2 regions of the Thauera butanivorans genome follow, and region 2 is predicted to be linked to the other one. Evidence: predicted binding sites of a transcription regulator. Region 2 holds the regulator's gene; the other holds the start of a gene.

Region 1 (4,416 bases), 1.0 Mb from region 2:
CCCAGGTGATGCCCGAACCCAGGTGCGGCATGCCGTCCAGCGGCAGGTCGGCGATCTTGCGGCGGATGTCGAGGTTGACCACCTGGCCGACGCCTTCGCGCGAGGCGCCCATCAGTTCGGCGTAGTCCTGGGTGAAGAAGAAATCGTCCAGCACTTCCTGCAGGATGGTGCGGCGCGGGTTCAGGTAGCCGGGGATGAAGCTGCCCTCTTTCTGCGCGTAGTCGTGGATGAAGCCGGTGGGGATGTCTTCCACCGCCTTGGTGTAGCTGATCTCCCACACTTCCGGCACGTCCTTCAGCGCAGCGATGAAGGACTGGCGCGGCGTGGCGTCATACACCGCCGAGACGCGCGAGCTGTGCTTGCCGTCGCGGTCGGTGGCGGCGATGGTCTTGACCAGGTTAAGGTCGCCGTCGAGCAGCACCAGCGTGTTGGGCAGGTAGTTGGCCACCGCCACGTGCTTGCCGTCCGGCGACGCGGCGACGTTGCGGGTGTTGATGCCCGCCCTCACCTCGGCCACCACCTTCAGGTTCCACAGGTCGTACTTGGTGATCCAGCCGTCGCGCGAGCCGAAGAACACGTAGCGTCCGTCGGCGGCGAACTTCGGGCCGCCGTGCAGTGCGAAGCGCGACTGGAAGCGGTGGATGGGTTCGAGCCTGTCGCCGTCGAGCACGCTGACGTGGTGGTCGCCGCCTTCGACGACGAGGAAGACGTTCAGCGGATCGGCATCGAACACCGGCTTGTCGGACAGCGTGGCCGGATCGACGTGCTGGATCCAGGAGGCGCGGATGTCGTCGTCGGTCCAGCGCGGCGGCGGATCGACCGGGCTGTAGATCCAGTCGACCAGCGCGGCGATCTCGTCCTTGCTCAACTGCTCGGCGAAGCCCAGCATCTGCGTCGCGGTGCGCCCTTCGGCGACGATCTTCAGCGCCTCGGGCTTGCGCAGGCGGGACAGGTTGTCCGGCAGCAGCGCCGGCCCCATGCCGCCGAGGCGGTCGGGGGCATGGCAGGCGGCGCAGTGCTGGGCATACAGCGCGGAAACGTCGGGACGGCCCGCGTCGGCTGCATGACCGCTTCCGGCCGCCAGCATCGCGGCACCGAACAGGGTCGCGCTCAACGACGCCTTCATCGCCGGACTGCCCCGGAACGGAAACGCCTCTTCGAAGGACAGCGCCGCTGCCTTGCTGCGGGCGCAGGAATTCTTGCTCATGCCGGCACCTTCGCGATACGCGTCCAGGGTGTGGTGACGACGCGTTCGCCGCCCCCGGCGAAGCCGATCTCGTCGTCGTCCAGATAACAGCCCGGGTCTTCCGCCCACGGGTTGCCGGTGATCTGCGAGGCACGCACGCGCGAGCTGCCGTTGCAGATGTCCAGGTAGCGGCAGCCGCCGCAGCGCCCTTCGAGCACGCGCGGATGCTGCTTCAGGCCGGCCAGCAAGGGATTGTCCAGATCGTTCCAGATCTCGCCGAAGGCGCGCTTGCGCACGTCACCCAGCGGCACGTGCCACCACATCGTGTCCGGATGCACGATGCCGAGGTTGTCGATGTTGGCCACGTTCACGCCGCTGGCGTTGCCGCCCCACTGGCGCAGCTTGGCCTCGATGTGCGAGGCACGATCGGGGAAGCGGCGCTGCACCCACTGCAGCAGGAAAGGCCCGTCGGCATCGTTGTTGCCGGTGACGAAGTCCTTCTCGATGCCGCGCCGGTGCAGGTCCAGGCAGGTCTCGAACAGCAGCTCCATCGCCTCGCGCGTGGTGCGGTGGCGGGCGTCGCCGGCGCGGTTCTTGTTGCCGCGGCCGGCATAGTTGAGATGCGAGAAATAGAACTTGTCGATGCCTTCGTCTTCGACCAGCTTCAGCAACGCCGGCAGATCGTGGGCATTGCCTTCGGTCATGGTGTAGCGCACGCCGACCTTGATGCCGCGCTCCAGACACAGCCGGATGCCGTCCATCGAGGCCGCGAAAGCGCCCTGCTTGCGGCGGAAATGGTCGTGCGTGGCGCCGATGCCGTCCAGACTGACGCCGACGTAGTCGAAGCCGATGCCGTCGATCGCATCGATGTTGGAGGCGTCGATCAGCGTGCCGTTGGACGACAGCGCGGTGTAGAAGCCCATCGCCTTGGCGCGGCGGGCGATGTCGAAGATGTCCGGCCGCAGCAGCGGCTCGCCGCCCGACAGGATCAGCACCGGCACCCGCGCTGCCTTCAGGTCGTCCATGACCTTGAACACCTCGGCGGTGTTCAGCTCGCCGGGGAAATCCTTGTCGGCCGAAATCGAGTAGCAGTGCTCACAGGTCAGGTTGCAGCGCCGGATCAGGTTCCAGATGACCACCGGACCGGGCGGATTGCGGCGCGGGCCGACCGGCGTGGGTTGATCGAGTTCGCGGATGAAGTTGGCGATACGGAACATGAGGGCTCTCCTGTGTGGAGCCCATTAGAGCCGAGCGCTCGGCGGGGGAAAATGATGCGGGTCAAGGCTTGGCCATCGACCCGGCAAGCAAGAATATCGTTCGGGCCGAGCCGGCCCAAACCCGATTGGCGTCTTGCATCGCGTCATGCTTGGTTCCACCCATTCTCCTCACTCCCGGCAACCAAGAATCACGTGGACGAAATGCGGCGTTTGGCGCTAAGGTCTTGCCCGTTCCGAAAACCGGTGAAGGCCGGAGCCATCCATCGATATCGAGGCCCCATGAACACTCCTACCCGCGCAGCCGGCTCCGACCAGACCCTGCAGACCTTGTTGGAAGATGCGCTGGACAGCGCCGTAGGCGTCATTCTCGAGTCGAACGACTTCCCTGCCCTACTGACCCACCTGCAGCAAGCCCTGCATCGGCTGGCTGCGGCCATCATCGCTCAGGCAGGCGTACCGAGCACGAAAGCCGATCTGGATCGTACCGCTCGCGGCCTGGCCACCCAGATCGCCTACGACCTCTGGAATGCGACCCCGATCCCGGACAAGCACTTCCACCCGCGGAAACTGGCTCGCCCCGAGCGCAACACACCTTGCCCCTGCGGCTCGCAGCGCAAATACAAGCAATGCTGCGGCGCCGGCGATCATGCCGGTATGAACCTGATGCTCCCGCCCGAAGAAATGCTGGCACGCGTGCTCGAGCACCTGCCAAAATCCCGCCTGGCTGAAGTTGCCGCGCTCGGTGCCCCACCTCAGCATCTCGCCTTCGTTGCCGATCACTGGTTTCACGCAGGTCGCTTCAGCGACGTACTCAGCTTGCTCGGCCCCCTTTTCGCCGACGTCAGCAAGCTCGACGAACGCGCCGAAGATGCCTTCACCGTTCTCATGAACTGCTACCTGGAACTCCAGCAGGATGAGGCACGGCAAGACTTGGTCGCACGGCTGAAGACATCACCGGACCGCCAACTGCGCAGCGCTGCGCTGCAGCGCGAGGCAACCCTCTGCTCCGACCGCGGTGACCGCCAGGGCGCCTGGCGGGCGTTCAACGAGGCCCAACGTCTCACCCCGAACGACAGCTCCTTGCCGCACCTCGAAGTGCTGCTGCTGCTGGCTGAAGGCCGGGACGCCGACGCATGCGCCCGGGTCGAATACTGGACGGCCAAACTGGCTCGGGATCCGGAACAGGACAACCGGCATCTGATCGAGAGCTTGCATGCCTTGCTGGCAAATCGCCTCGACGACCCACTCGCTGATCTTCCCCAGGACTATCCGCAACGCCGGTTGTTGCTGCACATCGCGCTGGAAGGCATCGATCCGCCGATATGGCGCCGCGTCGAAGTGGAGAACACGCTGACTTTCGAAGCGCTCCATCACGTGATCCAGTGCGCCATGGGCTGGGAAGATGCGCACCTGCACGAATTCAAGGTCGGCGATCACCGCATCAGTACCAGCGGAGACCACGGCCTCCCCTTCAGCGACACACTGCCCGGCGAGCATGTCGAACTCGGCCAAGTGATCGGCCGCCGCAGAAGCTTCACCTACATCTACGACTTCGGCGATGCGTGGCACCATCACATCACGATCGAGAAGCGGCTGCCGAGCGCCCCCCTGCACAAACCGGCCGCACTGCTCGAAGGCGGGCGGGCATGCCCGCCTGAAGATTGCGGCGGCGTTCATGGCTACTATCGCATCCTCGACGCCAAGCGCACGCCTCGCCGGGCAGAGAGCCGTGAAGTGCTCGAGTGGCTCGGCCCCTACCGGCCTGAGGTCTTCAAGCTTGCGGAACACCAGAAGCAGGTCTCGTCGCTGTTCAAGCTGATTCGCTGATCTCCGCTGGGGACTGGCGCCCCCAGCCGCTACCCGCCAGATGCCATCAGCAATTGCCGCGCCTTTCCTCAGGCTTGCTCGAGGATGTCAGCGATCGCCTTGCCCATCACCGTCGTATCCGCATTACCGCCCAGGTCCGGCGTGCGCGGGCCGTGCTCCAGCACCTGCTCGATCGCGCGCAGCAGT
Region 2 (4,416 bases):
GTTCATCCGCCGAAGCGGCGCTATTGGGTCGCGGATGCACGCCGTTCCGATACCGCCGATAGCTGGCACCAACGTGCCGAGCAGCACCAGGGCAGCTGGTGGGAGGACTGGATGCGCTGGCTCAAGCCGCGCGTCGGCCCGGAGGTCGAGGCGCGGCCGGTCGCGAACGACAGCTTCCCGGCGTTGTGCCCGGCACCGGGAAGCTACGTGCTGGAGTCCTGAGCCGCGTGCTCAGACCTGGTGGCGTGCCAGGCGGGCAGGATCGTGCAGCGTGATGTGCTTGCCGTGCACGCTGATCAGGCCGGACTCGCTGAGATCGTGGAAGATTCGCGACAGGGTTTCGGGCGTCAGGTTCAGGCGCGAGGCGATCACCTGCTTGCTGGTGGGCAGGTCGATCTCGCAGGGCGAGTCGCTGTCGGCGACCTGCAGCAGATAGCCGATCACGCGCTGGATGCTCGAGCGCAGCGAGTAGGTCTCGACGTCCTGGATCAGGCCGTGCAGGCGGATCGACATGCCGGCGAGCAGCTTGTGGGCGAAGGAGGGGTCCTGGTCGATCAGTTCGCTGACCACGGCCTGGCCGACGTGGATCAGCGCCGTTTCCGTCAGCGCCTCGGCGAACACCGGGTAGGGCTTGTTCATGAACATCACCGCTTCGCCGAAACTCTGCATCGGGCCGATGATCTCGACGACCTTTTCCGTGCCCTGCGGCGAGGAGAAGGCGAGCTTGACCTGGCCCGAGACGACGAAGTAAAAGCCATGCGGCTGGTCGCCGCGCTGGAACAGGACTTCGCCGCGGGCGATGTGGCGGTCGCGGGTGTAGCGGGCGATGCGCTCGATGTCGGCTGCGGACAGTTCGCTGAAAAGCGGAATGCGCTTGAGCAGCGCGGGGATGTCTATTGGTGGGGTGCTGGCCATGTGCGGGCGCTCCTGATGGGAAGCCGTCTCGTTTGTCGGCCTCCATTCTAATTGAGGGCAGGGGCTGCGGCGGCCGTGCTGCCCCTGGAAAAAAGGAAGAACATGTATTTCGCCATCAAGCATCTTCACGTCACCTGCGTGGCGCTCAGCATCCTGGGCTTCCTGCTGCGAGGCTACTGGATGATCAGCGGTAGCCCCTTGCTGAAGAGCCTGCCGGCGCGGGTGCTGCCCCACGTCGTCGATAGCGTCCTGCTGATCACGGCGATCGTGCTGGCGGTGATGATCCAGCAGTATCCGTTCCAGGCTGATTGGGTGACGGCCAAGGTCATCGGGCTGGTCGCCTACGTCGCGCTCGGCACCGTCGCCCTCAAGCGCGGCAAGACGCGCTCGCAGCGGCTGTTCGCGTTTGCCGCCGCGCTCGCGGTGTATGCGTGGATCGTGTCGGTGGCGCTGAGCAAGAACGCTGCGGGCTATCTGGCTGCCGTCGTCTGACGGGACGGTCGAGGCAGCGAGACGGGAAGGGGGCAAAGGCAGGCCGGAAGCAGGCGCTCTCAGCGCCCGCAGCCGGCCGTCTGATGCTGGACCAGCTTGCGCAGCCTGGTCGTGTCGAGCAGGCGGATGTGCTTCTGCTGCACGGCGATCAGGCCTTCTTCCTGGAAGCGGGAAAAGGCGCGCGACACGGTCTCGAGCTTGAGGCCGAGATAGGAGCCGATTTCCTCGCGCGTCATGCGCAGGTGGAATTCGGCCGCCGAGAAACCGCGTGCGGTGAAGCGCTGCGACATGTTGAGCAGGAAGGCCGCCAGCCGCTCCTCGGCGCGCATCGAGCCGAGCAGCATCATCACGCCGTGGTCGCGCACGATCTCGCGGCTCATGACCTTGTGGAACTGATGCTGCAGGCCTTCGACCTCGTGCGACAGCTGCTCGAGCTTGGCGTAGGGGATCACGCACACTTCGCTGTCTTCCAGCGCCACCGCGTTGCAGCTGTGGCTTTCGGTGCTGATGCCGTCCAGGCCGAGGATTTCGCCCGTCATCTGGAAGCCGGTCACCTGGTCGCGGCCGTCCTCGAGCAGCACGTCGGTCTTGAACGAGCCGGCGCGAATGGCGTAGATTGCCTCGAAAGGATCGCCCGCACGGTACAGGCTCTGCTGGCGCTTGACCTTGCGGCGCCCGCCGACCAGTTCGTCGAGCTGGTGCAATTCGCTGTCGGACATGCCGAAGGGCAGACACAGCTCCACGAGATTGCATTGCGAACAGGCGGTCTTCAACCCGTTCATGGTCACTGGCACGCTTGCCCTCATCTGCACGATAATTCCGTTCCCTTCAGACACTGTCCCGGGCGCCCTCACCAGTCCATCGACCCCGGGCTGTTCCTGCCCGTTGATCCACGTCAACCAAAATATTGTGGTGTTCTGCCATTGTTCGGCACACACTCAAGCTTCAGATCATGACCGACCAGAACGAACTCATCTTCGATCCGCAGCTCATCCGCCGATTCGACATCAACGGTCCGCGGTACACGTCCTATCCCACTGCGGATCGCTTCGTCGAGGCATTCAACGCTGATGCCCTCAAGGATTGGCTTGCCAAGCGAGCCATCGGCGGCGTCAGCAAACCTCTCTCATTATACTTCCACATCCCGTTCTGTAACACGATCTGCTACTACTGCGCCTGCAACAAGATCATCACCAAGGATCACGGGCGCTCGGCCAAGTACCTGAAATACCTGGCCAAGGAGATCGAGATGCAGGCCGCCTGTCTGGAGGGCGGCCACCAGGTGACGCAACTGCACCTGGGCGGCGGCACGCCCACCTTCCTGTCGCACGACGAAATGCGGCAGCTGATGGCTTCGGTGCGCGAGCATTTCACGCTGGTGCCGAATGGCGAATATTCCATCGAGGTCGACCCGCGCAAGGTGGATTTCGACACCGTCGCGCTGCTGGCCGAACTCGGCTTCAACCGCATGAGCGTCGGCGTGCAGGACTTCGCCGAAGACGTCCAGCGGGCAGTCAACCGCATCCAGAGCTTCGAGGAAACCAAGCTCGTCATCGATGCCGCGCGCGCCAACGGCTTCAAGTCGGTGAGCATGGACCTGATCTACGGCCTGCCCAGGCAGAACGTCATCAGCTTCAACCGCACGCTCGAACAGGTGCTGGAGATCTCGCCCGACCGCGTCTCGCTCTACAGCTATGCGCACCTGCCGGGCCTGTTCAAGCCGCAGCGCCGCATCTCGCAGGACGACATGCCCACCGCCGACACCAAGCTGCAGTTGCTGCAGCTCGGCATCCGCCGCCTGACCGAAGCGGGCTACGTCTATATCGGCATGGACCACTTCGCCAAGCCCGACGACGAACTGACCGTCGCCCAGCGCCAGGGCCGGCTGCACCGCAACTTCCAGGGCTACTCGACCCAGGCCGAATGCGACCTGCTGGCCTTCGGCGTGTCGGCGATCGGCAAGATCGGCCCGGTGTATGCGCAGAACGTCAAGACGCTCGACGACTACTACGATGCCCTCGACCGCGACGAACTGCCGGTGCTGCGCGGCATCGAGCTGAACGCGGACGACCTGCTGCGGCGCTCGATCATCCAGGCGCTGATGTGCCACTTCGAGCTGTCGATGCAGTCGATCGAGATCGCCCACCTGATCGATTTCCGCGAGTATTTCGCCAGCGAGCTCGCCGATCTGCAGGAGATGCAGAAGGCCGGCCTGGTCAGGATCGACGGCGACTGGATCAGCGTCGAGCCAGCCGGCCGCCTGCTGGTGCGCGGCATCGCCATGGTGTTCGACCGCTACCTGCGTGCAGACCGCGAACGCGCGCGCTACTCGCGCGTGATCTGAGCGACGGGCAGGGGGGGCTCTGCCTGACGGGCGAGCCCGCCTGCGGCACCGCGCCGCAGCAGCGTGCGTGCCGGGGGCGTAGAATAGGCAGCTTTTCTCCCTGGCCCTCTTACCGGTCCTGTTTCGACCATGCCCGAAACCGGCTACTTCGCCGTCTTCCTGATCGGCCTGCTCGGCGGCACGCACTGCGTGTCGATGTGCGGCGGCATCGTCGGCGCGCTCACCGCCCAGGTGCAGCTGCCCGGCCGCAGGCCGCAATGGCCGCTGCACCTGGCCTACAGCGTAGGCCGCATCACCACCTACACCGCGCTGGGCGGCGTGGTGGGCGCGCTGGGTTCGGTCGGCATGCTGTACGACGGCATGCTGCCGGTGCAGATGGGCCTGTACGTGCTCGCCAACCTGATGCTGATCGCGCTCGGCCTCTATCTCACCGGCTTCACCCGCCTGCTGGTGCCGGTCGAGCGTGCCGGCCACGTGCTGTGGCGCCGCATCCAGCCCGCGACACGGCATTTCCTGCCGGCGCGCTCGGTCAAGCAGGCGCTGCCGCTGGGCCTGCTGTGGGGTTTCATCCCCTGTGGCCTGACCTATTCCATCCTGGCGACTGCGCTCGTCACCGGCTCCGGCGTGCGCGGTGCGGGGCTGATGCTCGCCTTCGGCCTCGGAAC

What was found. The regulator FNR, encoded in region 2, switches genes on or off when oxygen is low (the NO sensors DNR and NnrR bind a similar motif). The targets are predictions, from matches to a motif close to TTGANCTAGNTCAA.
Region 1: the regulator FNR is predicted to act here: its motif matches at 2,455-2,468, upstream of nirJ (heme d1 biosynthesis radical SAM protein NirJ).

Annotation. Positions count from the first base shown of each region.
Region 1 is NZ_CP183038.1:2,318,710-2,323,125, reverse strand. Features, by position in the region: gene ACNQFN_RS11275 (cytochrome D1 domain-containing protein) at 1-1,087, opposite strand, end outside; gene nirJ (heme d1 biosynthesis radical SAM protein NirJ) at 1,204-2,403, opposite strand; gene ACNQFN_RS11265 (IS1096 element passenger TnpR family protein) at 2,683-4,230, shown strand; gene ACNQFN_RS11260 (tartrate dehydrogenase) at 4,299-4,416, opposite strand, start outside.
Region 2 is NZ_CP183038.1:3,368,285-3,372,700, reverse strand. Features, by position in the region: gene ACNQFN_RS16340 (PHA/PHB synthase family protein) at 1-222, shown strand, start outside; gene ACNQFN_RS16335 (Crp/Fnr family transcriptional regulator) at 232-915, opposite strand; gene ACNQFN_RS16330 (SirB2 family protein) at 1,018-1,407, shown strand; gene fnr (fumarate/nitrate reduction transcriptional regulator Fnr) at 1,467-2,213, opposite strand; gene hemN (oxygen-independent coproporphyrinogen III oxidase) at 2,360-3,751, shown strand; gene ACNQFN_RS16315 (sulfite exporter TauE/SafE family protein) at 3,881-4,416, shown strand, end outside.